One region of the Cobetia amphilecti genome, then DNA from elsewhere that is predicted to be linked to it. Evidence: predicted binding sites of a transcription regulator. Region 1 holds the regulator's gene; each other region holds the start of a gene.

Region 1 (9,650 bases):
AGCGGGCGGGCCTCGACCAGCGAGAAGCGCGACTGCGGGTAGCGATCGATGGCGATGGGCAGCTCGACCTGTGCCAGGCGGCGCGTATCGGTGATGGCTTCCTGCTCTGGCATCTCGGCCTTGGGCAGCTTGCCATCTTCCTTGCGCAGGCCGTAATCGAGGCGTTGCTGCTCGGGCGCGACACCACGCACTATCGCCAGATAGCGCTTGCTGACCTGCTGCTCCTCGAAGGCGGTGCTCAGCTTGCGCGCCGCCTGGGGCGAGAGGCCGAACACCATCAGCCCTGATGTGGGGCGATCGAGGCGATGCACGGGGAAGACATGCTGGCCGATCTGGTCGCGCAGGCGTTGAAGCAGAAACTCGGTCTCGTGCTTGTCGATGGGGCTGCGGTGCACCAGCAGGCCCGATGGCTTGTGGACCACCACCAGCACTTCATCCTGGAACAGGATGTCGAGTGGCTCGGCGGGCTCAGTCAGCTCAACAGGCTCAGTCATCTCGGCAGACTTGGCCTCGAGAGGCGTGGGCGTGGCGTCCGCCATCGGCGCAGGTGTCTGAGGCGCTGTCGGCGCGTCGGAGTGCGGAGCATCAGGAGAAGAGGGCATGGGCATCACGGCAGCAGGAAGACGAAAGCCGACCATCGCAATGAGGGTCGGCGTGTATTGTCCGGCTTTCGCCGCTGGCTGTCATGTCCGCTGTGGCGTCGGGCGTGCGGATGCCTGATGTCAGGGCCTGATCAGCAGGCCGGCGGCGAGCCACTGCACCAGCAGGTTGATCGCCACGCCCGGGGCTTGCTCTGCCCCCACCTGCGGCGTCAGCAGCTCCCCTAGCCGGCCGAAGCTCAGGCCCTCGGCACCGGCCGCGAGGATGGCGCCGAGAGCCAGGTCTTCCAGCGGCTCGAGAGAGCGATAGTGCACCTCGGGCGCGCCAGCGGTGGGCTGACGCCAGACGATCCAGGGCGTGGGCGTGTCGGACTCGACCGGCGCGCGTGGCGGCTCATCGTTGTCGATGGCCTTCCAGATGGCCGGCGTATCGAAGTGAAACGAGAAGCGCTTGAGGGACGGATGCGCTGCCAGGGCCAGCTCTGGCCACTCCTCGGGGGCCAGCGTCTGCAGGGCCTCGACACTCAGCGGGGTGCTGTCCACCACATCCAGCGCCAGCCCCAAAGCCCACTCGAAGGCGGCCATCTCGGTGACCAGGGAGCGCTCGGGTTCGCGCGCCGCGACGAAGGCCGGGAAATGCTGGCCTGCCCAGCGAATCGAATAATGACTCGGCGGGTGGGCCGCGAGGTAGTCACGACACAGCAGCCCGAAGGCGTCATCGCCGATCAGGGTGTGCACGGCCTCGAAATCCCCGCCAAAGACCTCGAACAGCCGCAGCCGATAGGCCATCGCGTAGATGTCGAGGCGCTCCTCGGCGCTGGCAAGCTGATCACTGATGACGGCCTTGGCCGCCGCGCTGCGGGTGTCAGGGCTCGGCGTCGCGAGGTAGGCGCCCGTGGTCTCCTGCAGTTGCATCAGGGCGCTGCGATCAGCACCGCCTGCGGGGCTCGCTTGCGTCATGCGCGCAGCCCTCCGTGGTCTGGCGTCTGATTCGCGCGCGCGGCATCCGTCAGCGGACGGCCACTGCGGCGGCGCAGCTCGGCGTACTCCTGCATCAACTCCGACCAGGGCGGGAAGTTGTCGTCGCGCTCGATCATGGTGGCGACATCGCCGAAGCGCTCCCGCGCGGCGTCATACAGCGACCACACGGCGTCCGGGACGGGCTGGTCATGGGTGTCGATGCACAGCTCGCCGCCGGAGACCTCCTGCCGGATATGCCCGGCCAGGTGGTGCTGCCAGACGCGCTCTGCCGGCATGGCGTCCAGATAGGTCAGCGGGTCGAAGCCATGATTGTGGCTCGAGACGATGACGTTGTTCAGGTCGAGCAGGATCAGGCAGTCGGCGCGGCGGCTGACCTCGGCCAGAAACTCCCATTCGCTCATCTCGTCAGGGCGCCAGGTCAGATAGCTGGAGACATTTTCCAGCAATAACTGGCGGCCGAGCGCGTTCTGGACCTGGTCGATGCGTTCGGCCAGATGGTCGATGGTGGCATCGGTGTAGGGCAGCGGCAGCAGGTCGTGGAACTGATGCGCGCCGGTGCGCGTCCAGCACAGGTGGTCGGAGACCCATAGCGGTTCGATCCGCTCACACAAGGCGCGCAGCTCGCGCAGGTAACGGCTGTCGATGGAATGGCTGCCACCGATGGACAGCGAGACCCCATGCAAGGCGATGGGGTAGTGCTCGCGGACACGCTCGAGATGATGCAGTGGCTTGCCGCCGGCACTCAGACCACCGGTACTCAGGCCTTCAGTACTCAGGCCACCGGATTCTCTGGCGCCGTGGCCCATGTAGTTCTCGCTGATGGCCTCGAACCAGTCGATGTCCGGCAGCGTCGTCAGAATCTCGTGATAGTACTCGGGGCGCAGGCCCAGCCCCTGACCGATACCGGCGCTGGCGGGCGTGGGCAGGCGAGCGGTGACAGCTGTCGTCATGGGTGAGTCCTCTTCTGAGCGAAGGCAGAGGGTGCGGAAAAGGGCGAGGCAGATGGCGAGTCAGGAGCGCTGAAAGACACCCGCCAGGGGGCTCAGGCAGAAACAGAGCCAGAGCCAGACCCAGAATCAGGAACGGGAGGACGGTGTGCCGTCCTCCCGTCGGGTATTCGCCAGAGGCGCCTGCCAGGGCAGACGCCTCTGCGTGCCTGAGGATCAGCCCTCGACGACAGTACCACCTTCGCCGACACAGGATTCAGCGCTGGCAGTGTACGACCAGCCCTGGCCCTTGCAGGCGTTGTGGCCCTTGCATGCGCTGTTGGCGGTCGCGCATTCGGAGGTGCCCTTGCAGGAGTTGATGCCGGAGCACTTCACGGCATTGTCACCGGCGTGCACCGGCAGCGAGGTCAGGGCGGCAGTGGAGAACAGCGCGGCGGCAGCGGCGGCGAAGGTAGCGGCAGTAACGGTCTTCTTCATGGTCATGATGGCTTCCTATCGGGCAGGGCCCGTATTTTTTGAATTATGGATCAGGAACATCGTGGCACCCGCTTGCGTCAGACAGCTCGTTCAGGCGGGTCATGACGTCATACGCCGTCAAAATAAAGTTGGATGCGGAAACGCCAAAAAATCTGACATCATTGTTCACTATGCTTGGAAAGGCAGTCTTGCCGAATTAGTGAGCCTGCTTATGGTACGCTTTCGCCATCATCTGCCCGATTGCCGATATCCCTTCCTCTTGCTGGAGTTCCCCATGCCGGACCTACTTCGACGCCTGTGGCGCATACCGCGCTGGCGCTGGAGCATCGTGCTCGTTCTACTGTTGGGGGGCTGCAGTGCCGTCGCGATTCATCAGCTCGATGAGCGTTTCGGCCCCGCGTCACCGCGTGAGCGGGTGGTGTCACACGACAGTCTTGCCGGGCGTCAGTGGGAGGATGAGGTCAAGCCGGTGATCGAGACGCGCTGCGTGGTCTGTCATGGCTGCTACGACGCTCCCTGTCAGCTCAAGTTGTCATCGGCCGCCGGGATCGATCGCGGCATGAATCCGGCGCCGGTCTACGATGGCACGCGCTTGCTGGCGGCCAATCTGACGCGCATGTTCGAAGACGCGGACACCACCGAGCAGTGGCGCAGCATGGACTTCTCGCCGGTGCTCAATGAGCGCTTCGACTCTCCGGCCGCCAATCTGGAGGGCAGTGTGCTGTTCCGTGCGCTCAGCCAGAAGCGCAAGGCGCCGCTGCCGGTGACGGAAGATGGCCTGCTGCCGGAAGACCGCTTCGACCTGTCGCTCAATCGCAGTCAGGTGTGTGCCCCCGTCGAGGGCTACGACAAGTTCGCCGAAGACCATCCTGACTGGGGCATGCCCTACGCCCTGCCACAGGTCAGCGATGAAGAGCACCGCACGCTGGTGAACTGGCTGGCCAAGGGTGGCGCGATGACCGGTCCGGCGCCGTTGCCCCAGGCGCTGATGCCGCACATCGAGCAGGCCGAGCGCTTCTTCAATGGCGACAGCCTCAAGCAGCGCCTGATGAATCGCTACATCTACGAGCATCTCTTCCTGAGCCATGTGTATTTCCCGGGCATCAAGGGCGCGGACGGCCGGCCGATCTTCTTCAAGCTGGTGCGTTCCAGCACCCCGCCGGGCGAGCCGATCAAGCGCATCTCCACGCGCCGCCCCTACGATGCACCCTACGCCTCCTACACCGCCGATGAGCGCGCGAGCCTGCCCCACGATGACGCCGGGCGCCCGCGGGTCTATTACCGTCTGTGGCAGGAGCGCGCGACGATCCTGGCCAAGAATCATCTGCCCTATGCGCTCAATGATGCTCGCTTCAAGCGCTGGCAGGCGCTGTTCCTGACACCGGATTACCCGGTGGATGACCTGCCGGACTACGACCTCAAGACGGCCTCGAATCCTTTCCTGACCTTCGAGGCCATCCCGGCCGAGTCACGCTATCGCTTCATGCTGGATGAGTCGCAGAACACCATCATGGGCTTCATCAAGGGGCCGGTCTGTCGCGGGCAGGTCGCGGTGGATGTGATCAATGATCACTTCTGGGTCGGTTTCACTGACCCGAAGATGTTCAGTCACCCGGAAGTGGAACGCACCCTGGCCGAGGAAGGAAAGAATCTCAGCCTGCCCGCCGAGCAGAGCAGCAATGCGTTGCCGATCAGCTCCTGGGTCAAGTTCGAGAGCAAGCAGACCGCCTACCTCAAGGCCAAGCAGCGCCTGATGTCCCAGGCCTATCTCGATGGCGATCTGCGCCTGGATGAGCGAGTGCTATGGGACGGCAGCGGCTGGGCTGAGGGCCCCGGCCAGGGGCGTAACCCCAACGCGGCCCTGACCATCTATCGTCACTTCGACAATGCGGCGGTGATGAAGGGGCTGGTCGGTGGCGTGCCCAAGACGGGCTGGATCATCGATTACCCGATGCTGGAGCGCATCCACTATCTGCTGGTCGCCGGCTTCGATGTCTACGGCAATCTCGGCCATCAGCTGGTCACCCGTCTGTACATGGACTTCCTGCGCATGGAAGGCGAGAACAACCTGCTGGTGCTGTTGCCGGCAGGTGAGCGCCAGGCGGTGCATGACAGCTGGTATCGCGACGTCAGCCCCGGGCTTGGCGAGCTGCTGTTCAAGAAGCCGCCGCAGTTCGATGCGCCCAGTGGCATCGTCTGGACGCCGCAGGAGCTGTCATCGCCGAACCAGGCTCGCCTTGGGCTGATGCGGCGCATGCAGGAGCGCCTCGCGCCGGAACTCGGCCATGAGCGCAGCCTGAGCAATGTCGAGGACGAGCACGTGCGACATGAGCTGCAGGCCCTCGCTGCGGTGCAGGGAGTCTCGGCCAGCCTGATGCCGGAGGTGACGATCGTCGCGCTGGAGGATGGCACTGATGACTCGCCGCGCCTTTACAGCGTGCTGCGCAATTCCGCCCACGCCAACATCACCAGCCTGTTCGATGAGGAGGAAAATCGCCGTCCTGAGGAAGACACTCTCGATGTCTTGCGGGGCGTGGCGGGCGATTACCCGAATGCCTTCTGGCGTCTGACGCCTGACACCCTGACGGGACTGGCAGAGCGGGTGGCGACGCTCGAGACCGAAGAGGACTATCGCGCCCTGCAGGCCGATATCGGGGTGCGCCGGACTGATCCGCGCTTCTGGGAGTTCTCCGACAGCGTGCTGCGCACCAACTATGCTGATCGCCCTGTCGAAGCGGGCCTGCTGGACTATAACCGCCTCGAGAACCGCTGATCGCCAGCGAAGGCCGAGACAAGCCCTATTGTCATGACTGTCTGGCCTGACAGAAAGAAGAAGCCCGCCACGCAAATTGCGTGGCGGGCTTCTGTCTTGTGTGGTGCCGACATGGCGCCCTGGCGGCGGATCAGCGCAGTGTCGCTCAGCGTGATGTGCTGTCAGCAGGCGTCATCAGCGACCGCCCTGACACTCGCCTTCGGCCAGTTCGATCAGGCCATCCAGATGCAGGATATGCACCTCGCGGGCACGAATGTCGACCAGCCCCTGGGTCTGGAAGCGGGTCAGGATACGACTGATGGTTTCGACGGCCAGCCCCAGATAGTTGCCGATATCGGCGCGTGCCATCGAGAGGCGGAAGCTGTACGGCGAATAGCCACGGCGACGGAAGCGCTGTGACAGGTTGACCAGGAAGCTCGCCAGCCGCTCATCGGCTGTCTTGCGCGACAGCAGCATCATCATGCGGCGATCTTCGTGCAACTCCTTGCTCAGGCTCTTGAACAGCTGGGTTCTCAGCTCCGGCATCTGCTCCGAGAGCGCATTGAGGCGGTCGAAGGGAATCTCGCAGACGGTGGTGGTCTCCAGCGCCACTGCGGTGCCGGGATAGCAATTGCTGTCGATGGCATCCAGCCCGGCCAGCTCGCTGGGCAGGTAGAAGCCGGTCAGCTGCTCCATGCCGCTGTTTTCATTGGTGATCTGCTTGAGACTTCCGGAGCGCACCGTGAAGACGCAATCGAAGGCATCGCCCTGGGTGAAGAGCACTTCCCCTTTTCTGAGTGGCGCGCGACGGCGGATGATGGCGTCAAACTGGTCGATATCTTCCATGTTCAGTGCCAGTGGCAGGCACAGTGAACTCAGCGAACAGGTCTGGCAGCGGGCTTCATGGGCGCGCAAGCGGTGTGATGCCTGTGCATTGGCCGTCATGGTGACTCTCCTGAGGAATGTCACCGCTACCCCTGGGGCAGGGCAGCGGAGGGGTCTTTCGGGCGCAACAACGGTGGGGCGGGGCCTTGTCGCCCGCCGCTACCCTGCTCAGCCGATGTGATTCGAGCGGCCAGAGTCTGAGCGCTTATCGGCTAATGCAGTGCAATTTCGTAGCGCCATAATATTAGATTTTATTAATTCATTATCCTGCCCAACCCATGGGCGTTGCAAGGTGTGTGAACTTTAGGCCTGGTTGGCCCCGCATGACCATACCGCGACGACCTGCCTCAGCCAGCTGCGCCGAGCAGCAGGATCAGTGCGGCGGTCAGCGTCGCCAGTGCCAGTATGCCCCAGGCACGTGGCGCTGGTGTGTCAGGCTGACGTACGCCGTTGATGCGATGTTCCTGCATGGGGCCATCGCCTTCGCGCTCGTCGCTGTCAGCGCTGGCGGCGCGCGAAAGGCTGCCCAGGGCCAGCATGGCGAACAGCACCAGGCTGCCCAGCGTGAGGGCCAGCACCCAGAGATTCCAGAACAGGGGGAGTCCAGTTGTCTCCAGCAGATTCATGTCGTGTCTCCTGAGCGGTGTCCTGTCATGGGTCGCGGCTGGCGATGTCGCTCGCGGGGGCGGCCTGCTGCAGGTAGGCGAGCAGCGCCGTGATTTCGGCAGTGCCACGCACGTCATTGGGGGCGGCGAGAATCTCGTCTTCCGCGTAGGGCACGCCCAGGCCTTGCAGGGCTCGCATGCGGGCCGCGATGCCTTCGCCGCTCAACGCCTGCTCGAACAGCCACGGGTAGGCGGGCATCGCTGAGCCCGGCGCCTGACTGCGCGGGTCATTCAGATGCAGACGCTGCCAGGCATCGTCATGTTGCGCAGGCAGCTGGCTCAAATCCGTCCCCCAGCGCTCGACGCCCCACAGCGAAGGGCGGTCGTAGTAGCGCTCCCGGGCGGTCGTCGCATCGCCGTGTCGCGCCGTGTCGCCCGGTAGATCGCGCACCATGCGTGTATGGCACTGCTGACAGCCCTCGCGTTGGTAGATGCGCTGGCCCTCCAGCGCCAGGGCGCTCAGCGGTTTGAGGTCTTCGGGTGCGCTGGCGAGGCTGGGGTGAGCCCCGAGCGGCACCAGCTGGGCAAGGGCGCCGAGGCTCATGGTGAGCAGGCATAGTGCCGTCATCAGGCCGGCGTGACGTTCGAGCAGGACATGTCTCATGCGTAGTGCCCTCCCGAGGATGTGGCAGGGGGCGTGGTAGAGGGGGACGCAGAGTGCGTGGCAGGCTCTGATGATGCCTTGTGCGAGCCGGAGCTCAGGCGCTGACGCTCGTGAGCGGCTTGGCGTTCGCTCTTTTGATCAGCCAGGGTGCGCGTCACGTTGAGGAGCATCAGCAGCAAGCCGAGCGCCCAGCAGGCGAGCCCGCCCAGCGAGATCATCATCGGCATGCGGGCCACTTCCAGCACCTCGCTCAAGGTGTATAGCGGCCTGCCGTCATCTGCCAGCACATGCCACATGCTGCCTTGAAGCAGCGTGGTCGCCCAGCTGGCGGCAACGCACAGCAGGGTGCCGATGATGACCAGCAGGGCATGAGTCTTGAGCAGCGCGAGGGAGCGCATCGGGGGCAGCAGGTGATAGGCCATCACGATGGCGACTGTCGCGACCACCCCCAGGCTTGCTGCCGGCGACAGACTGTTGGCGGCACTGAAGGTCAGGGCGTTGAGTGTCGGCAATGACAGCAGGCTGTATTCAAGAACCGCAATGGCGAAGCTGATCAGCGCTGCCGCCAGCAGGCAGTTAAGCGGATCCCGGCGCAATGAGTGCCAATCCTCCTTGAGTGTCATCAGGCCATTGAGGCTGAGTGCCAGCCCCGGCGCCAGCAGCAGGAGGCCCATCGCCATGCCCAGCGTCTGGCTCCAGGCCGGCAGGGCGCTCGCGAACAGCAGTGGAGCGCCTCCCCATGTCACCAGCAGCACCAGCATCCAGAAGCTGGTGGCGGCCAGCCGATGCGAGTAGAGCGGCAGCCGCGAGCGGCTCGTCACCATGTGATGGAGCAAGGCAATGACGCCGAATGCGAACATGCCGCCGGGGAGTGGCCCTGCCTGCCAGCGCTGAATCAGTGCCTCGAGGCTGCCCGTGAAGAGCGGTATCGATTCCAGCAGGCCGATCGGCACGCTGAGCGAGATCAGCACATGCTGTATCAACACCAGCATCAGGCCGGCGATGAAGTACCAGCAGGCCACCGGCAGGCGGCGCAGCGTGCGCTGTTCCAGCATTGTGAAGAAGACCCACGCCACGGCCAGCCAGACGAGGGTCATCAGGAGATCGACGAGCCAGGGCGCTTCGGCCATGTATTGGCCCGAGGAGTAGCCTGCGACAATCGCCAGTGCGCCGAGCGCGACCACGGCCTGCCAGCCGAGGAAGGTGAAATGCATCAGCTTGAGCGTGAAGGGAGTCAGTGCGATATCCGGTATCGCCGTCTCGGCGTCCGTGCGTGATTCGCGTTGCAGGACACTGTGCATGGCGATGGAGTAGCCGCCGGCGATCACTGCCGAGCCGCCCAGACCGAAGAGCAGCAGGTGGTGCTGCAAGGGAGCGAGGCGGCCGTAACTCAGCCAGGCCACTTCCGGTCCCAGTGATGGCCATAGCCAGATGAGGTTGAGCCACACCGCCAGACAGAGGCTGAGCAGCCCCCAGATGACGGCCATGCGAGAAAAATCATGGTTCACGTGATGATGATGGTTCACGCGGGGATGGCAGGCCGAAGCCTCAAGAGCTGTACGCATATCACGACCTCGTCGGCAGTGGGCGAAAGCGCAGTGCTGGTGGTGACGGTGCAGGAAGCGGCGCTGCGGGAGCGGTCAGGTCATCGACGCCCCTGTCAGGGCAGCAGGGCTGGCGCTGACCGATATCACGCGCGACCATGACCGACTGACAGGCCATCCCTCGCGCTGGAATGCA
Region 2 (9,650 bases), 1.9 Mb from region 1:
ATGCGCGCCAGCGAAGTCTGCGCCCTGACGCTACAAGACATTCGCATCGAATGTCCTCAGGGGACCTTCTCACTCGAGCACTGGTTGGAGGATCACCCCCCGGCCGCCCCCTCACCGGCGCTGTCTGACACAGAGTTCTCACCTCCTGCATTGCATGAGATGGAGACCATTCGCGAGGCATTGAGTGAGCAATTGAGTTCATTGCCAGAGATTGAGTGCCGCGTCTATATTCGCGGTGGGAAGACCCCTGCTGCCCGGCGCGTACTTCCGCTACACCTTCTGACATTCTTCGGAGATATCCAGTTGTTGGCAGCGTGGTGGGTTTATCGGCGGCGATGCTTCCCCACGACAGCCCTCCCTGACATCGCCCTGTTCGGCCCGAGTGACAGCGGTCTGGCCTTCAACCACGCCGGTCTGATCGCCCCGGCGATCGACACCATGAGAGATGTGCTGGGAAACGCTATCGACTTTCACTCGTTACGTCACGCAGCCGTCAGCTGGTGGCTGATCCGTCTTGAAGCAGCGCAGAATCGAGACATTCTCGATGACTTGCAGGAGCACGGCTCCTGGGGCTTGCAAAAAGCGCCCCTGAAACGCTTTCTTGAGGGAGTTCAGGGCTATGCCGGGGAAGATAGCCGGGAACGTGGCATGTTGCTGTATCAACTCGCCATCTGGATCGGCCACCGCACACCGGAGCAGACATTGACGCACTATGCCCATAGTCTGGAGTACCTGCATCGTCAGGCCATGCGGCGCGCCAGTAAGTACACCCAGGCGATTACGCCCTGGATCTCCCACGCGCAATAAAGACAGCACCACGTCTCATCAGAAACCTCCTGCTCTGCAAGCCTTGCACAAGTTGAATCATGGCATAACACACCACTTAACGAGCGCGCCCAATATAGTGACGCTGGATGAATTTAGGTAGTCTGCTCTCCCTGGACTCATCGAGTGAGTAACATGTGTCGCCCAATCTCATCAGGACTTTTTCATGAAGCGTTATGAACGCTTTGCCGCCGAGATTTCCAACCTGATTCGCACAGGCATTCTCGCACCGGGTGAGCGCGTGCCGTCGGTGCGTCAGGCCAGCAAGGCGCATGGCATCAGCCCCTCTACCGTCTTCCAGGCGTATTACCTGCTGGAGAATCAGGGCCTGATCAGCGCGCGGCCGCGCTCGGGGTATTTCGTGCGTGACAATGCCTCGCGGATACTCGATGAGCCGCATGTCGCCCTGCAGCAGCAAGCCCCTTCCGATGTCGCCGTCAGTGAACTGGTGTTCTCAGTGCTGGGCTCACTGCGCGACAACGACACCGTCCCCTTCGGGTCTGCCTTCCCGAGCCCGGAGCTCTTTCCGCTCGCTCGGCTTGCGACCAGCATGACACGTGGGCTGCGCCAGCTGTCATCGCATGCCGTGATCTCCGACATGACCACAGGCCATCCTGACCTGTGCCGACAGATCGCTCAGCGCTACATGGTCAACGGCATGCAGCTGCCGACGGAGGAGCTGGTGATCACCAATGGCGCCATGGAGGCGCTCAATCTTGGCCTGCAATGTGTCACCCAGCCCGGGGACCTTGTCGCCATCGAGGCGCCGGCCTTCTATGCCACGCTTCAGGTGCTTGAGCGGCTCAAGCTGCGCGCGGTGGAAATTCCGGTACACCCGCGCGACGGGATTGATCTCGAGGTACTCGAGAATCGTCTGGAGACGCTGCCCATCAAGGCCTGCTGGTTCATGAGTCATCTGCAGAATCCGCTGGGGGCCAGCCTGAGCGATGCACGCAAGGCCGAACTGTATGCGCTGCTCTGCCGTCATCAGCTGCCGATGCTGGAGGATGATGTCTACGCGGAACTGTATTTCGATCAACGTGCCGAGGTGTCGCCCCCGCAACCCGTCAAGGCGCTGGATGTCGAGGGCCTGGTGATGCATTGCGGGTCGTTCTCCAAGTGCCTGGCACCGGGCTATCGGGTGGGCTGGATATCCGCGGGGCGGCATACCCGGGAGATTTCGCGCCTCAAGCTGATGACGACCATCTCGCCATCGCTGCCCGCCCAAGTGGCCCTGGCCGACTACCTTCAGCATGGCGGCTACGACCGCCACCTGCGCAAGCTACGTCTGGCGCTCGAGACCCAGCAGACAGCCATGCTGGCAGCCATTGATCGCTACTTCCCCGAAGACACTCGCGTGACCCACCCCCACGGGGGTCATTTCCTGTGGTGCGAGCTTCCCGAGCACATCGACTCGCTGGCCCTGTTTCAGCAGGCGCTGGCCCACGGCATCAGCCTGGCGCCGGGGCCTATCTTCTCGGCCACCCAGGGCTTCAAGCATTGCATTCGCTTGAGCTACGGCCACCCATGGGACGCGGCGTCAGAGCGCGCCATGCAGACATTGGGTGAATTGCTCAAGGCAGCCTGAAACGCGGACCGCTCAGACGATATGCGAGGTGCGAGGTGCGAGATGTAAGGAATGCCTTGAGTATGTGCGCGCACGAGTGCGCGCAAATGCCGCAGCCCTTGTGGCCGCCTTGCCACACAGTCTTCACTCGTCATCCGCGGGGGCGAAAACAGCCTTTTGCGGCGCATATCACTCGCGCGACAGCTGCTTGCCACGCCTGGATGTCGCAGCTTGTTGCGCATCTTGATTGCATGCCCTGATGCCGCACGCGTGCCCCTTAAGGAAGCGCCAGAGCCCGCCATGGCGGGGCCTGCCGCCAAGGGCGATACGACAAGCATCTGATCCCGTCATGGTGCTGACGTGAATCAGAGTGCGCCCTCCTGACCGGCTCGCCTTGCTGGCTTCTCGCCATACCACCTGGCTGGCCGACTGACTGGCTCACGGGCATTTAACGACCTACCAAGATTCAGCTTGCAACTGATATGGTTTTTTCTCGCACAACTGAGCCTGTTATGGCTTCCGGCGGCTCCCTAGAGTAGCGGCGAAGATTCAGGCAGGGCCGTCCCCCTTGCCGCCTACTCAGGAGACATTGCCATGTTCGGCACCGAGGCCATCGACCTGGCCAGGATACAGTTCGCCTTCACCATCTCGTTTCACATCATCTTCCCGGCCATCACCATTGGCCTCGCCAGCTATCTGGCGGTACTGGAAGGCATGTGGTTGAAGACAGGCACACAGGTCTACCGCAACCTCTATCATTTCTGGTCGAAGATTTTCGCGGTCAACTTCGCGATGGGTGTGGTGTCAGGACTGGTCATGGCCTACCAGTTCGGCACGCATTGGAGCGGCTTCTCGGCCTTTGCCGGCAGCGTGACCGGGCCACTGCTGACCTATGAAGTGCTGACCGCCTTCTTTCTCGAAGCCGGCTTCCTCGGCGTGATGCTGTTTGGCTGGAATCGCGTCGGCCGCGGCCTGCACTTCTTCTCGACCTGCATGGTGGCGCTCGGCACCCTGGTCTCGATGTTCTGGATCCTGTCGTCCAACAGCTGGATGCAGACCCCTCAGGGGCATGAGGTCATCGATGGCATCGTCGTGCCGGTCGACTGGCTCGCGATCGTCTTCAATCCCTCCTTCCCCTATCGCCTGGCCCACATGGCACTGGCCTCCTTCCTGAGCACCTCGCTGTTCGTCGCTGCCTCCGCCGCCTGGTTGCTGCTCAAGAAACGCGACACCCCGGAAGTGCGCAAGATGCTCGTCATGGCGGTGCTGATGTTGATGGTGACCGCCCCGCTGCAGGCCTTCGTCGGCGACATGCATGGCCTGAATACGCTCAAGCATCAACCGGCCAAGATCGCGGCCATCGAAGGCCATTGGGACAACAGCCATGGGGAACCGACGCCGTTGATCCTGTTCGGTGTGCCCGACATGCAGCGCGAAGAGACGCGATTTGCGCTCGAGATTCCGGCCCTCGGCAGCCTGCTGTTGATGCATGACATCGACAAACAGGTGCCGGCGCTCAAGGACTTCCCCGCCGCCGACCGCCCCAATTCGACCGTCGTGTTCTGGAGCTTCCGCCTGATGGTCGGCCTGGGCCTTGCGATGATTCTGCTCGGCCTCTCGGGTGTCTATCTGGCTCGCAAGGGCAGGCTCTTCACCTCGCGGCGCTGGCTGAGGCTGGCCGTCGCCATGGGGCCGGCCGGGCTGATCGCGATACTCGCAGGCTGGTTCACCACCGAAGTCGGCCGCCAGCCGTGGGTGATCTACGGCTTGATGAGAACGGAAGATGCCGTCTCAGCCCACAGTGCCGTTCACCTCAGCATCAGCCTGACAGCCTTTGTCACGGTCTACTTCATCGTCTTCGGCACGGGGATCAACTACATCTTCAAGCTGATCAAGAAAGGGCCTGAGGGTGATGACAGCCACGCCCCCAGCGGCGGCCCCGGCAAGCCACGCACGCCATCCCGCCCACTGTCGGCCATCGAGGAATCTCTCGACGGCACCACTCACTGACCGGAGCGATGAACGCTATGGGTATCGACCTTTCTGTCATCTGGGCGGGCATCATCCTGTTCGGCCTGATGATGTACGTGATCATGGACGGCTTTGATCTGGGCATCGGCATTCTCTTCCCGTGGGTGGAGGAAAAGGTGGACCGCGATGTGATGATGAATACCGTGGCGCCCGTGTGGGATGGCAACGAGACATGGCTGGTGCTGGGCGGCGCGGGGCTGTTCGCGGCCTTCCCGCTGGCCTACGCCGTCTTGCTGGAAGCCCTGAGCATTCCTCTTGTCGCCATGTTGATCGGCCTCATCTTCCGCGGTGTCGCCTTCGAATTTCGCTTCAAGGCCTCGGATGCGAGTCGCCACTGGTGGGACAAGGCCTTCGTGGGCGGCTCGGTGCTGGCTACCTTCAGTCAAGGCGTCGCACTGGGAGGCTACATCCAGGGCATCGCCTTCGATGGGGTTCACTTCAGCGGCGGTTCGCTGGACTGGCTGTCACCCTTCCCGCTGTTCTGCGGTGTGGCGCTGCTGTTCACCTATGCATTGCTCGGCAGCACCTGGCTGATCATGAAGACCGAAGGCATTCTCCAGGCGCGCATGTTTGCCCTGACGCGCCCGCTGACGCTGTGGGTATTGATCATGATCGCGGCCGTCAGTCTGTGGACTCCGCTGGCCCACCCCGCCATCGCCGAACGCTGGTTCACGCTGCCGCAGCTGTTCTGGTTCCTGCCGGTGCCAGTGCTGGTAGTGCTGGCTGGTTATGCGCTGATCCGCGCCGTCGCCTTTGAATATCATGCCCAGCCTTTCCTGCTGGTGCTGGCCTTGATCTTCCTGGGCTACAGCGGTTTCGGCATCAGCATGTGGCCTGACATCATTCCCGGTCATGTGACGATCTGGGAAGCGGCCTCTCCGCCACAAAGCCAGGGCTTTGCCCTCGTCGGCACGCTCTTCATCCTGCCGATCATCCTGGTGTATACCGCGTGGAGCTACTTCGTGTTCAAGGGCAAGGTCCGTCATACCGATGGCTACCATTGAGAGGTGCTGACATGACATCCCCGACACACGAGTCACCCTCAGCACCACTGCATACCCCCACAGCCAGACCCGGCGGTGAGCCATCCGGGACGCCCGCGCGCCCGGCCAGCTGGCTCAGCAAGATCGGCTGGCTGGTGCTGATCTGGGGAGGCAGCGTAAGCGCGCTGGGCCTCGTCTCTCTGGCACTGCGTCGCTTCATGCAGGCCGCGGGCCTTACGCCCTGAAAGCAGCGAAAGAAGACATCAAGTAGACACAAAAAGACGCCGGAGCAGCGAATGCTCCGGCGTCTTTCTTGTTGGTCTGGGGGCTTGGTGAACCGATTGACCTGAATGACGAGTCAATGCAGGGCGCAAACGTGACGGGTCACTCCCTCCCCCCATCACGGCGACTTTAGACATCAACCTCCAGTGCGGCATAGGCGACCATCTCGACCAGCATCTCTTCGCGTGCAAACCCGGAGACGATGATGGCAGCCCGGTTGGGATAGGGCTCACGCACATAATCTGCATAGAGGCTATTCACTGTCGCCAGGTGCTCGCGATCAGTCACATAGATCAGCACCTGAGTCAGCGAGGAGGCGTCACCACCGGCGCATTCCAGGGTATGAATCAGATTATCCAGCGTCTGGCGGGTCTGGGCAGCAATCCCGCCCTCCACGACATTGCCGGCGGCATCGATAGGAATCTGGGCAGTGAACAGGATGCCATTGCCGACACTCGCCCATGACAGGGGTGCACGAGAAGCAAAAAGATCGGTCTTGACGGGATGAACCATGGGTATTCCTCGAGAATCTTTCGATGGCGCACTCCATGACCCGCCGGCGCAAGAGCGGCGGATCATGGAATGATGGGACGTATTGAGAGGCGAGAGGTCAGTCGTTGTCGGTGGAACCGGCGCCGGCACCACTGCGAGAATCTTCCGTTGCCTCGACCAGCAGGCGTGTCGAGAGTGCTTTCAGGCGTGACCAGAGTTCGTCATCCACCTCGATGCCTTCCTGCATGGCTCGTTGGCGACAGGCGAGCAGCTTCGACTCTTCATGACAGGCCAGCAGGTCGACGTCATAGTCGGAGCGAAGGGATGGCAGCAGGTCGACATGGTTGGCCATCACCAGCGTGATGCCATCATTGGGCTCATTTTCTTCTGGCACTTCACGCACGGCATAGACCCGTATCTCGGGGACCGAGCTGTTGGCTCTGAAGCCCACGACCTGCTCGATCATGGGGCAGCCGACCGCCTCGTCCACGTCCTGGGCGTTGCGCCAGAAGGCGGTGACATTCATGCCGCGCCCCGCAAGGCGCGCCAGATAACCCATGATCAGCTGCCGATTGTGGCAATGCTGGATCTTGATGACGGCGAGGCCACGCGCACGTGCCTTGGCGAAGCCGAGTTCCAGCGCCAGCGATGAGCTCTTCAATACGCTGTGACCGTGGCTGTCGAGTACCGCAAGGTCGCCATCGGCATAGACGATCTCCGGCGGACGCTCATCGGTATCCTCCAGCAAGAAACGCAGTCCGCGATTGAGCGCCGCCAGCCCTTCCAGCTCATAGAGCTGCATCCAGGCCACCATGTCGGCGGCGTCACCGGCGTCACCGTCTTCAAAGCCCATCGCCTGAAAGGCCTTGCGACACAGTCCGTGAAGCTCGTTGTAGGAGACCTTCATGACATTCCTCCCACTGTCGTGGTATTGACCTGCCGAGGGTCGGCGGTCATCTCTGACAGCACCGTGCGCGCAATCTGTGGAGCCAGCGGGAAGCTCCAATCATCAAATGCGACAGGATCCTGCGGCTCGGCGTTGAGTTCCTCCACCAGCGGAGCCCCCTGGAAGAGCGTGATACGCACCCAACGATCAGACTTCGGATCGAAACGACTGGCACCGAAGAACGATAGCTTGGTCCGCAACAGGTGCATGGGCTTCATGTCGCGCGCCCACAGATTGGCGCGTATCTCGCCGAAACTCGTGCTGGCCATGCTCTGAATGCGGCGAACGATATCCTTGTGACGCGGGCAATGGATCAGGAATTCCACCACCAAGGCACGAGGGTGATCTTCCAGGTACTGACTGATCGCCGCATGGGTATCGGCGACACGCGGGGCAATCGCCAGTTTCATTTCCTTGTCGGCACCTGCCTCCCTGTCGCGGACTCCCAGACGGGGCTCCTCCTTCTCAACCGAGCGATACCAGAACCAGTGGCGATTCTCGGCGAGTGAAAAATCAACGCGCAACGCCCAGTCGTAGTGCGTTTCGATCACCTGTTTGAGGTGAACCAGCGGCATGTCCGGGGTCAGCTCCAGGCTTTCCTCCACGGCCATCAGGTCCTCATAGCGGTCGACGATGCTCGGATACAGCTCCAGCAGCAGAGTGTTCACCAGCTCCTGAGCCTCGAGCCCATGCTGCTGGTGACTCCAGTCGATCAGCTCCTGCCAGAGCTCCGGCGACAGCGGCACGAGTTCGAGCCATGTCATCAGCTCAGGCAAGGACGCCACCGTGGCCTGGTTGCGCAGGGTCTGCTCGTGATCGTCCGTGACCGTCTGGCGCAGATGAGTCTCGGCGCGCTTGAGGAGTGCCAGCAGACGTGAACGCTCCTGCTCTCCCGGCACCTGTGCCGTCACCTCGGCAAGCGCCAGTTCTCGGCTTTCCACCCAGCGCTGTACCAGCTGCGGATGATTGATCAGGAACGGTGCCATCCCAAGGCCGGTGGAGTTGCCGATGCCCAGATAGCGCTTCAATGAGGTTGCCAGAGGTGCGGCGGTCTCGGGAGCCCGGGCACGGGCCATGTGCTCTATCTGCTGGATCGAGAAGTGACGCAGCAGATAGACGCCCAGCATCTGGGCAGAAAATGGCCGATGGAAATCCGCGTTGTCCTTGAGACGGTCATAGTCCGCGATGCCGAACTTGCCATTGCCATAGACGGCCGTAGTCCGATACAGATAGCCGACCCGGGTCAGCCATTCAGGATCAGGTTGCTGGCCTGCACTCAGTGCCTCCAGGAAGCTTGCGAAGTTACGCAAGCTACGGTTGGCACGCGAAAGGACCAGCAGTCTGGGATGCTGGCGCCCGGCTTCCTGCAACGGCACATTGGCCGCCATCTGCTCAAGAAGCGCATCATCCACGTCACCCTCCACTACGCCGAAGGTGACATCCCAGGCTTCGGCGATGACGCGGTCAGAGCGTGCGGAATCCTCAAGTGCCTGAGAGAATATGACGCCGTGATAGCGCTTGCTGGGCGTCTGCAGGCAGTAGATCGCCACACCGTGACCGAGGGCATCCAGTTCGAAGCGGGTCGTGGTGATCTTCCATTTTTCATGTGCCATCTGGCGCACCAGACTTCTCACGAAACTCAGACGACTGGCATGCAGGCTGCCGAGGCGCTCCAGCTGCATCACATCGTCCGGTGCCCGCAGTCGCAGACGTTGCTCGGTGGATGAGAGGCGTGCGCCCTGGTGATTGCGAGACATATCAACGCTCTCCTGCGTCTTCCGGGGCCGGCATGGCTGACCGCTGGCTGGTGATTCCCTGCGCACGTGCCATCGCGAAGGCTGATTGAGGTCCTGTCCACAATGAGGGCAGCAGCACCAGCGAGACAGGGATGGCCGTGATGACGATGAACTGCTGAAGCGCACTGATCTGACCGGCCCCCATATAGAGGAGTATCGCAGCCATCAACGCCATGCTGATGCCCCAGAAGGCACGCACCAGCGGGCTGGGGTCATCGTGTCCGGCACTGACGACGGCGATCGCGTAGCTCATCGAGTCACCGGTGGTGGCGACGAAGATGGTGGTCAGCGTCAGGATGGCAGCTGCCATTGCGGTCCCGCCGGGCAATGCCTGCGCCACGGTGAGGGTCGCGACATCGAACTGGAAGTTGTTGAGCGCTTCGGTGAGGTCGATCACGCCGGTGAACTGATAGAAGATGCCCGCCCCGCCCAGCAGGGTGAACCAGACAGCGGTGGCCAGTGGCGCCAGCACGGCAACGGTCAGGATCATCTGACGGATGGTTCTGCCCTTGGAGATGCGCGCCACGAAGATCGCCATCAGCGGGCCATAGCCGAGGAACCAGGCAAAGAAGAAGACGGTCCACCACTGCATCCACCAGTCTGGAGCGCTCTGTGCCGTCATGGTCGACATGGTGAAGAACGAGCTCAGATACTCGCCAAAGCCCTGGGTGAAGGCATTGACCATGAACAGGGTCGGCCCGAAGACGAAGATTACCGCTGCCACGCCC
Region 3 (9,650 bases), 1.0 Mb from region 1:
GTTGTGGAAGTTGACGCTGGATGACTGGCCCTCGAGCTGGAACTGGCCCTGCTCGAGAAATACCACACTCTCCTCCTCTTGCTGAGCCGCCTGTCGTGACCCGTCGTGGGGGAAGGCTGGGGCTTCGCGGGTGACCGTCACCTCGCCGCTTCCCTGGCCAGACCAGGCATTGCGCGAGGCCGGGCCGGAGCGTGACGAAAAATCCAGCCGGCGGATCTGCGCGAGCAGCGCATAGAGGGTTACAATTGGTGTCAACTTCTTCTGGCTACCGAGTTTACTCGTCATGTCCTACCTGATTGGTGTCACGGCCCTCTGGGCCTTCTCGTTTTCCCTGATCGGCGTCTATCTGTCCGGTCAGGTCGATAGCTATCTGGCCGTACTGACGCGTATCGTGCTGGCGTGCCTGATCTTTGCGCCGTTCATGCGCCCGCGGGCGATCAGCGGTCGTCTGCGCTTCCAGTTGATGGCCATCGGCGCGATCCAGCTCGGCCTGATGTACATCTTCTTCTATCGCTCCTTCCTGCTGCTGCCCGTGCCGGAAGTGCTGCTGTTCACCATCTTCACGCCTATCTACATCACCTTGCTCGATGACCTGATGAACAAGCGCCTGTCGCCATTCTACCTGCTGACCGCCGCGATTGCGGTGCTGGGTGCGGCGATCATTCGCTACAACGGGGTCAGTGACGGCTTCTGGCTCGGCTTTGCGGTCGTGCAGGGTGCCAATCTGTGCTTTGCCATCGGGCAGGTGGCCTATCGTCAGGTTGCTCCGCAGCTGCCGGCGGATGTCGCCCATCGCCATGTGTTCGGCTGGTTCTATCTCGGCGCGCTGGCGCTGGTGATCGTGATGTTCCTGCTGTTCGGCAGTACCGACAAGCTGCCGTCGCAGCCGGTGCACTTCGTGGTGCTGGGCTGGCTGGGCATCGTGGCCTCGGGGCTGGGCTACTTCCTGTGGAACAAGGGCGCGACGCGGGTCGATGCCGGCACGCTGGCGATCATGAACAATGCGCTGGTGCCGGCGGGCCTGCTGGTCAATCTGCTGATCTGGAACCGCGACGCCGACCTGGCGCGTCTGGCGCTGGGTGGGGCGGTCATCGTGGCGGCACTGGTGATCAATCAGGTGTGGGCACGTCGCCGCGAGCAGGCGCTGCGCATGGCCTGACAGTCTGTGCCATAAGCAAATCCAGACATCGCACCTCAATCAGCCCTCGCCCTGTGCGAGGGCTTTTTGCAGGTGAGCGGTGAGGCGCGCCAGTATCTCCTGCTGGCGGGGAATCTCGTCAGAGGGCCGCGCAGCGTTCTGCATCGCTTCCTCGCCGAGCTGGGCCGCATTGAGACGCAGGCCGGATTGTTCGGCATTGAACAGGCTGCCGGGCAGGGTGGCGATGCCTGCATTCAGCAGCTCCTGATGCAACTGCTCAAGCTGGCGCGCCTCAAGGCTGGGCAGGCCACACCATTGCAGATAGCCGCCGCTCGGTGGCGGCAGCCAGACTCGGTCACCCAGCGCCGTGCTCAGGTGCGCACGCAGACGCTCCAGGCGCCTCGCATAGCAGCGTCGCATGCGCTGCACGTGGCGGCCGTAATCCCCGCTGGTGATCAGTTCGCTCAGGGCAGCATGCATCCACGGCATGTCGCCCATGCCATTGGCCCAGCGCGCCCGAATCATCGCCTGCAGCCCCAGTGGTGACTCCTGCTCGGGCCGTGACAGCCACAGCCAGCCGCAGCGGGTGCGGGGGTCCAGCGTCTTGGAAAATGATCCGAGACTGATCAGCGCAGGCATCGGCCTGTCGGCATGGCGATGGGCGAGGTCGGCCAGCCACGGCTGGCGGGTATCGAAGCTCAGCTCGGCAAAGGTGGTGTTCTCGACCAGCAGGATGGCGTGGCGGGCCGCCAGTGCCAGCAGGCGGTGGCGATCTGGCGTGCTCAGCTGTCCGCCCAGGGGATTGTGGCCATCCGCGGTCACGATCAGGGCATCCAGCGTCAGGGCGGGCGTCTTGTCATCATGACGTTCGAGCAGACGCTCGAGCGCCGCGACATCCAGTCCCTGGTGCGCGCGGGCCGGAATGGCGATCGCCTGATGGCCCTGGGCTTCGATGGCAGCCACGATGCCGAAATAGCCCGGCGCTTCGACGCCGATCCGACAGCGGCCCTTGGCGGCACGCAGCTGGCCGAGCAGCAGGGACATGCCATGCTGCGCCCCCTGGCTGATCAACAGGGCGTCGCTGTCACAGGGATGGCCGTGGTGGCTGAGGTGCTGGGCGATGGCGGTGCGCAGCGCGCTCGAGCCCGGCGGTAGGGCATAGGCGCTGGGATGCTGGGCATGCGCCCCGAGCTGAGTGCGCGCCAGACGATACAGGCGACGCACGGCGGGGGCGTCCAGCTCTGGGTGAGCGGCACCTAACGGCGCCAGGCGCGGATCACTGGCATTCGCCATCGCCTGCCAGGCCGGGTCACTGATGGTGAGGGTGGTGATGGCGCGCGGCCTGTGATGTGACTCTCGCTGCCCGTGCTCTAGCTCGTCGGGGTGGCGAGATGAAGCCGGGCTGGTCTGTGAGTCGGTATTCAGGGCATCCGCGTCGTGAGCAGCCTGCGTCGCTGGCGCGACCCGATAGCCGGCACGCGGTTCGGCGATGATCAGGCCCGCCGCCTCCAGCTCGCCATAGGCACGAATCACGCTGTTGAGGCCGAGCCCCGACTGCGCCGCCTGCCGCCTGAGCGAAGGCAGGCGCTGTCCCGCGCTCAGTTTACCCGTCGCCATCTGGGTCTTGAGCCGCTCGACCAGCTGCTGATAGCGCGGCAGCGTCGCGGCTGTGGCGCCTGAGCTGGCGGTTGAGCTGGTGGTTGAGTTGATGGCGGGGCCTGCAAGCGAAGGGCGGCTGGCGGACGAAGCGTGCTCGGCGGATGACATGCCTGTCTGTACCCCTTGAATTGGTGATTATCTGTATCTTGTGCCCCCTTGAGGGTTCGCGGCAAGCTGAAGGCTCATGTCGTGGTCCCGTCGGTGCACGTCCTGCACCTGCCTATGGGCCGACCGCTTGTCATTTCTCTCGCTGGAGTCTGCGTGATGTGGATGCCACTTTGCTTCGTGTTTCTGTTCGCCAGCGGCTTCATCGCCGCGCGCTTCGGCACCCTGGACGCTGAACCCTTCACCTTGCTGCTGGTGCGCAGCCTGCTGGTGCTGCCGGTGCTGGGGTTGATTCTATGGCTGCGCCGCAAGCCGCGTCAGTGGGGCCGGCGCAATGACCGTCTGGCGCAGATGGGCATTGGCATGCTGTTGCATGGCGCCTACCTGGGCGGCGTGTTCGCGGCGGTCAAGGCGGGGCTGCCGGCGGGCCTGACGGCGCTGCTGGTCAGCCTGCATCCACTGGTGACGGCGGCCTTGTCACTGCCGCTGTTCGGCGTGCGGCTGGGCGCCAAGCAGTGGGCGGGGCTTGGCTGTGGCGCCATCGGCGTCAGTCTGGTGCTGGGGGCAGGGCTTGCCAAGGATGGCGCGGGTACCCTGGAGTGGCCGCTGATCGGGCTCGTCTGGTGCCTGGTGGCGCTGATCGGCGTGTCCAGCTCGACGCTGTGGCAGAAGCGGGTCTCCGGGCGCATGGGGCTGGTCGAGGGGCTGATGTTCCAGTATCTCGGTGCGGGCGCGGTGTTCGTCGTCGCGGCGACCAGTGTCGGCAGCTTTGCCTTTGACCCCACGCCGCGTCTGCTGCTGACCATGGCCTGGCTGGTGATCGCCATCTCGGTCGGTGCCATCTGGCTGCTGATGCTGATGCTGGAGCGGGGCGAGGCCCATCAGGTCGCGCGCACCTTCTTCCTGGTGCCGCCGTGTGCCGCGCTGATGGCATGGTGGCTGTTCGATGAGCAGTGGACCGCGCTGATGGTGGCGGGCGCGGCACTGGTGGTGCTGGGGCTGGTGCTGGACCGCCCGCGTCCGGGCAAGGTGAGCAAGGCGCCGGCCGACGACGCCATGCCGCCTTCGCCTTCAACGCCCTCAACCTCAATAGCTTCAGCAACTTCCAAGGCCTCGGTAACGAACAGCGGGCAAGCCGCCCCGCGCTGAGGCGTGCCGAGCGCACAACTCACAACGCACAACGCACAACGCACAACGCCCCGCCGGCCCGAGATGGGCTGGCGGGGCGTTGTCGTTTCTGACCAGTCAGAAGCGCTAGCCAGGAAGTGGCTGATCAGAAGCGATAGCTGATCCCGGCCATGGTCACGATGGGGTCGATCTCGACCTTGTCGTTGACGCTGCCCGCCACGGTGACATCGGAATCGATATCCAGATACCAGGCGGCGACGTTGGCCGCCCAGTGCTCGTTGATCACCAGATCGACGCCGATCTGTGCGGCCGCGCCCCAGCTGTCATCCATCTCGAGCTTGGTGCCATCGTCGAGGGTTTCATCGGAGAAGTGGGTGTAGTTGACGCCCGCGCCGATGTACGGCTGAATGCGCGATTCACGTCCGCCAAGCGGGTAGTACTGCAGTGTCAGGGTCGGCGGCAGGTGATCGACGGAACCGGCTTTCTGGCCATTGAGCGAGATGTCGTGGTCGAAATCCTGCGCCGCCAGCAGCTCGATACCGAAGGTGTCGGTGAAGCGATAGCCGAGAGTGAAGGCAAAGGCGCTGTCATCATCGACATCCACGTCGGCACCGATGGCATCGATGCGACCGTTGTCACTCTTCGGCGAGACCTTGGCGACACCTGCACGCGTCCAGAACTGTCCGGCGCCGTAGTTGAGCGAGCTGAGAGAGTTGAGAGAGCTGTGAGAGCTGGCATTCAGCGAGTCGGCGGCCATGGCCGGTGTGGCGCCGAGAGTCGCGAGGCTGGTGAGGCCTGCCAGTGCCAGAATCTGCCACGGGCGTGCCGCAGAGCGCGGGCTGCGCGAAGTCAGGTGCGCGGGGAGGGAGGCTGAGCGAGAGACGACGTCGGACATGATGGCTCCTGAAGGATGGCGGGAAACAATGCCCTCATTCTAGGTAGCCGAATTTCGAGAAATTTGATCTGGGGCAAGAGTTTACGGGCGTTCTTGCTCGGTCAGGGACGTGGTTGATCCAGGTCAATTTCTGCGCCACGTCGCTGAAGATCGGCCATGTAGCCGTTGGCTGCCCACAACGAAAACGCCGCAGACCCGAAGGTCTGCGGCGTTTGTGTGTGATGCCCATCTGGCGCCTGGACGGCTCGGCGTTGCCGAGCTCCATCGCTGACGTTTTCATGACGCGGCATCACACGGCTTGCCAGGTACTCGCTGGAGGCATGTTCACGCCTCGTGCAAGGACTTAGAAGCGGTAGGTGACACCGGCACCGACAGTGACCGGGTCCAGCTCGGTGTCGTTCACGTCCTGTCCGGCGATCTTGGTATCGGCCTTGACGTCGGCGTAACGAGCGAAGCCGTTGACGGCCCAGGCTTCGGTGATCTTGAGGTCCACACCCAGCTCGGCAGCGGCGCCGTAGCTGTCGTCGATGTCCATGCTCTGGCCACCGGCAGACTCACCGGAGAAGTGGGTGTAGTTCAGGCCGACACCAGCGTACGGCTGGACGCGGGCTTCAGTACCGCCCAGCGGGTAGTACTGCAGCATCAGGTTGATCGGCATCTGATCGAAACCACCGGCGCTGTTTTCCCAGTCAGTGCTGAATTCTTCAGTGGACTGCAGGGCGATGGCCAGGTTGTCGTGGAACATGTAGCCCACGGAACCGGCGAAGCCAGACTCGTCCTTGGCGATCAGACCGTTGCCGTTGTTGCTCTTGCCGTCGACCTTGGCAACGCCACCGCGCAGGAAGGTATCACCCTTGCCATATGCCATGGCGGATTGTGCGCCCATTGCCATGGTGCCGGCGATAACAGTAGCGGTCAGGATCTTGATAGCTTTCATGTGTAGTTCTCCTTGAAGCTTGGCTTCGTGAGCTGCCTGTCAGCAGTGCCTCGCTACCCTACGGCTTGGGCCGTGTGCTCTGCGTGGCTGCGTCGATCAGGGGACGCTGCAAACTATAAAAAACAGCGTTCTGTTTGGCAAGCTTTTTTTAGAACGTTGTTTGAAAACTTATTAGGCGTCCTGTTAGCGGATGTTACCGATTATTTCAGGGAAGTTTAATGTCTCACGAGTGAGACTTGTGGTGACGCATTCGAGCGACATCCCCATTCATCCTCGCGCAAGGTGACCAAGACCTTGGTCGCATGCCGTGCGCGAGGTTAGTGTTCACTACGCAAAGGTCATTTCCGGCCTCTGCAGGCTCAGCGCCGCTTGCGTGCGGCGCGTGCTTCCAGCTCTTTCAGCCACTGACTGACCTCGGCGCTCTGCGCATCCGCATCGCGATAGATGGCAAGAAATTGTCGCCATTCATCGTGCTGCCAGCTCTTCAGGCGGCGCCACAGCACGTAGAGATCGCGCAGGCACTCGTGGCGGCGCAGCACGAAGCGGCGCGTCTTCTCGAGGTCGATGATGACGGCGTCCATCTGCCAGGTGCTGTTCGGCGACTCACTCGGCGGGCGACTGAGGAAGAGGTGCTTGGGGAACAGACAGCCATGCATCAGGCCAGCCTGATGAATCTCGCGAACGAGGCGGGCGCTGGCGGTGATGACCTGAGAGCGCATGCCGGCATCGAGTTCCGCCCAGCGTTCATGCCAGTGATCCAGATCATCGCGCCCGGCGAGATCGAAGGTGATCAGGATGGCGCGCCATTCCCGGCCAGCACGCCGCTCGCCGTACCAGCCGGCGTCCACTGCCGGTATTCCCAGCGCGTGATAGTGGCGGATGGCACGCCATTCGCGAGAGAAGGTCGGTTCGCCCAGCGGGCGCGCCAGGCTGCGGCCCAGGTGGTTGGTCTGGCGCTTGAGATAGAGGCGATGACTGTTGCCGTCCTCATCCTCGAGCGTCAGCAGCGAAACCGTCGAGACGCCGCCGCGTTCACGATTCGGCGCGTCGACGTCGTGGGCTGCCACTTGCCACAGGGCATCGAAGCTATTGAGGTCGTGCTGCTCCAGCAGGCGGGCGAGGCCGGCTTCGCAGTAATCGCCGTGGCCGCGCGGCGCCGTGGCGCTGGGGCTGGTGGTGGCGGTGTGACCAGCAGAGGGATGAATGGGGGAGCGATGCGTCATGTCAGGTAGGAATCACGGTCTCGGGTGATAGGCGGTAAGCGTTCACTGGCAATCCTTGGCGGTGAGCGCTGCGATGACTGGCCATGATAGTTAGCCTGCTGGGGAAGTGACAGGCCTGCGGCACAAAACTCTCCTTCCCAGCGCGTCAATGGCGCGGGGCCGTGATGGCTTGCTGCGCGGCGACTGGCGGCGCTTGGGTGCGCCAGTCGGTCGCAGCGTGGTGCAACGTCGCAGTGTGGTCGATGGTCGCAGCGCGCGCAGGGGTGCGCAGAGTCAGCGTTGAGATGGCGCCAGGCCAGCGAGGCCCGCCGCTCCAGCATCCATGCGGCTTGCAGCGGAGTTGTCCAGTGACAGCAGGCACTTGGCGGAGGTAGCGGGTGCGACATGCGCCCGGTGAGTGCGACAACCTGACATCTGGAGACTGGCGCGGGAGGGTAGACAATGCCGACCAAGGTCTTGGTGCCACGGTGCCATTGCCTGTGTGCTTGCCGGCGAGAGTCGGCCTGATGTGTCCGTCCGACGTCGGTGGCAAGCGCATGCAGGGACGGCAGCCTGACCGTCCGCCTTATCGCAAAGGGGTTAAGACATGATCTCCGATACCGTCGTGGAGCTGTCGCGGTTCCAGTTCGGCATGACCGCGCTCTACCACTTCCTGTTCGTACCATTGACCATCGGCATGGCTTTCCTGCTGGCCATCATGGAATCCCTGTATGTCATGACCGGCAAGCAGGTCTACCAGGACATGACCAGGTTCTGGGGCAAGCTGTTCGGTATCAACTTCGCTCTTGGCGTGGCCACTGGCCTGACGATGGAATTCCAGTTCGGCACCAACTGGGCCTACTACTCGCATTACGTCGGCGACATCTTCGGTGCGCCGCTGGCCATCGAGGGCCTGGTGGCCTTCTTCCTCGAGTCCACCTTCGTCGGCCTGTTCTTCTTCGGCTGGGACCGCCTGACCAAGCGTCAGCACCTGATGGTGACCTGGCTTGTGGCCTTCGGCTCCAACTTCTCGGCGCTGTGGATCCTGATCGCCAACGGCTGGATGCAGAATCCGGTCGGTGCGGCCTTCAATTTCGAGACCATGCGCATGGAGCTGACCAGCTTCGCGGATGTCATCTTCAACCCGGTCGCCCAGGCCAAGTTCGTGCATACCGTGTCGGCAGGCTATGTGACCGGCGCCATGTTCGTGCTCGGCATCAGCGCCTTCTACCTGCTCAAGGGGCGTGACCTGGGCTTTGCCAAGCGCAGCTTCGCCATCGCCGCCGCCTTCGGTCTGTTCTCGGTGGCTTCGGTGATCGTGCTGGGCGATGAGTCCGGTTATGAAGTCGGGGATGTCCAGAAGGCCAAGATGGCCGCCATCGAGGCGATGTGGGAAACCGAGCCGGCGCCGGCGTCCTTCACGCTGATCGGTCTGCCCAACGAGGAGACCCAGCACACCGATTACGGCATCCATATTCCCTATGTGATGGGCCTGATCGGCACGCGCTCGCTGGATACCGAGATTCCCGGCATCAAGGAGCTGACCGAGGAGCACCGCGGACGCATCCTCAATGGCATGCAGGCCTATGACCTGCTCCAGCAGCTGCGTGATGGCCAGGACGACATCGCGACCCGCAAGGCCTTCGATGCGGTCAAGGATGATCTCGGTTACGGCATGCTGCTCAAGCGCTACGTCGAGACTCCGTCAGATGCCACGCCGGAGATGATCGACAAGGCCGCCGCCGACTCGATTCCGCCGGTCGCGCCGATGTTCTTCTCGTTCCGCATCATGGTCGCCTGCGGCATGGCGATGCTGGTGATCTTCATCGCGGCGGTGTGGATGACCGCCAAGCAGCGCTTCGACGTGCGGCCCTTCCTGTGGATCTGCCTGCTGTCGATCCCGCTGCCGTTCATCGCCGTGGAAACCGGCTGGTTCGTGGCCGAATTCGGGCGTCAGCCGTGGGCGGTGGGGGAGATCCTGCCGACCTTCATGGCGGCCTCGAGTCTGGATGAGTCCGACCTGTGGTGGTCCATCGGTGGCTTCCTGGCCTTCTACAGCCTGTTCTTCGTCATCGAGATGTGGCTGATGTTCCACTTCGCGCGCAAGGGGCCGTCTTCCCTGCACACCGGTCGCTATCACTTCGAGCGCAGCGGCATCCACCATGGCGCCATGTCCGAAGATGACGGCATGTCACTCAATCCTTCGCTGTCATTCAAGGAGTAACGGATCATGTGGGATTACGAGATCCTCAAGCTGTTCTGGTGGGTGGCGGTAGGGCTGCTGCTGATCGGCTTCGTCATCACCGATGGCATGGACATGGGCGCGGCGATGCTGATGCCGCTGGTCAGCCGCAATGACAGCGAGCGCCGTGTGGTGATCAATACCCTGGCCCCGCACTGGGATGGCAATCAGGTATGGCTGGTCACCGCCATCGGCGCGGTGTTCGCGGTGTGGCCGGTGGTCTACGGCGCCGTGTTCTCCAGTTTCTATTTCGCGATGCTGACCATCCTGTTCTCGCTGTTCTTCCGCCCGCTGGGCTTTGACTATCGCTCCAAGCTCGAGAACACCCAGTGGCGTGGCTGGTG

The links. The regulator FNR, encoded in region 1, switches genes on or off when oxygen is low (the NO sensors DNR and NnrR bind a similar motif). The targets are predictions, from matches to a motif close to TTGATNTANATCAA.
Region 2: a site for FNR is predicted at 2,748-2,761, ahead of R1T44_RS12590 (cytochrome ubiquinol oxidase subunit I). Genes of this name have one in related genera too.
Region 3: a site for FNR is predicted at 5,039-5,052, ahead of R1T44_RS07395 (OmpW family outer membrane protein). Genes of this name have one in related genera too.

The regions. Positions count from the first base shown of each region.
Region 1 covers NZ_CP136695.1:684,907-694,556, forward strand. The annotation lists gene R1T44_RS03040 (pseudouridine synthase) at 1-494, opposite strand, end outside; gene R1T44_RS03045 (DNA-binding domain-containing protein) at 723-1,559, opposite strand; gene bufB (MNIO family bufferin maturase) at 1,556-2,530, opposite strand; gene bufA2 (BufA2 family periplasmic bufferin-type metallophore) at 2,744-3,010, opposite strand; gene R1T44_RS03060 (fatty acid cis/trans isomerase) at 3,279-5,777, shown strand; gene fnr (fumarate/nitrate reduction transcriptional regulator Fnr) at 5,952-6,701, opposite strand; gene R1T44_RS03070 (hypothetical protein) at 6,989-7,267, opposite strand; gene R1T44_RS03075 (cbb3-type cytochrome c oxidase subunit II) at 7,293-7,910, opposite strand; gene R1T44_RS03080 (cbb3-type cytochrome c oxidase subunit I) at 7,907-9,397, opposite strand.
Region 2 covers NZ_CP136695.1:2,953,374-2,963,023, forward strand. The annotation lists gene R1T44_RS12580 (hypothetical protein) at 1-807, shown strand, start outside; gene R1T44_RS12585 (aminotransferase-like domain-containing protein) at 992-2,413, shown strand; gene R1T44_RS12590 (cytochrome ubiquinol oxidase subunit I) at 2,987-4,402, shown strand; gene cydB (cytochrome d ubiquinol oxidase subunit II) at 4,420-5,427, shown strand; gene R1T44_RS12600 (DUF2474 domain-containing protein) at 5,439-5,651, shown strand; gene R1T44_RS12605 (RidA family protein) at 5,818-6,201, opposite strand; gene R1T44_RS12610 (DUF3726 domain-containing protein) at 6,299-7,087, opposite strand; gene R1T44_RS12615 (hypothetical protein) at 7,084-8,883, opposite strand; gene R1T44_RS12620 (BCCT family transporter) at 8,885-9,650, opposite strand, start outside.
Region 3 covers NZ_CP136695.1:1,710,911-1,720,560, forward strand. The annotation lists gene R1T44_RS07375 (DUF6314 family protein) at 1-285, opposite strand, end outside; gene R1T44_RS07380 (DMT family transporter) at 284-1,159, shown strand; gene R1T44_RS07385 (aminotransferase-like domain-containing protein) at 1,199-2,905, opposite strand; gene R1T44_RS07390 (DMT family transporter) at 3,062-4,051, shown strand; gene R1T44_RS07395 (OmpW family outer membrane protein) at 4,176-4,787, opposite strand; gene R1T44_RS07400 (OmpW/AlkL family protein) at 5,269-5,862, opposite strand; gene R1T44_RS07405 (lipopolysaccharide kinase InaA family protein) at 6,222-7,085, opposite strand; gene R1T44_RS07410 (cytochrome ubiquinol oxidase subunit I) at 7,672-9,288, shown strand; gene cydB (cytochrome d ubiquinol oxidase subunit II) at 9,295-9,650, shown strand, end outside.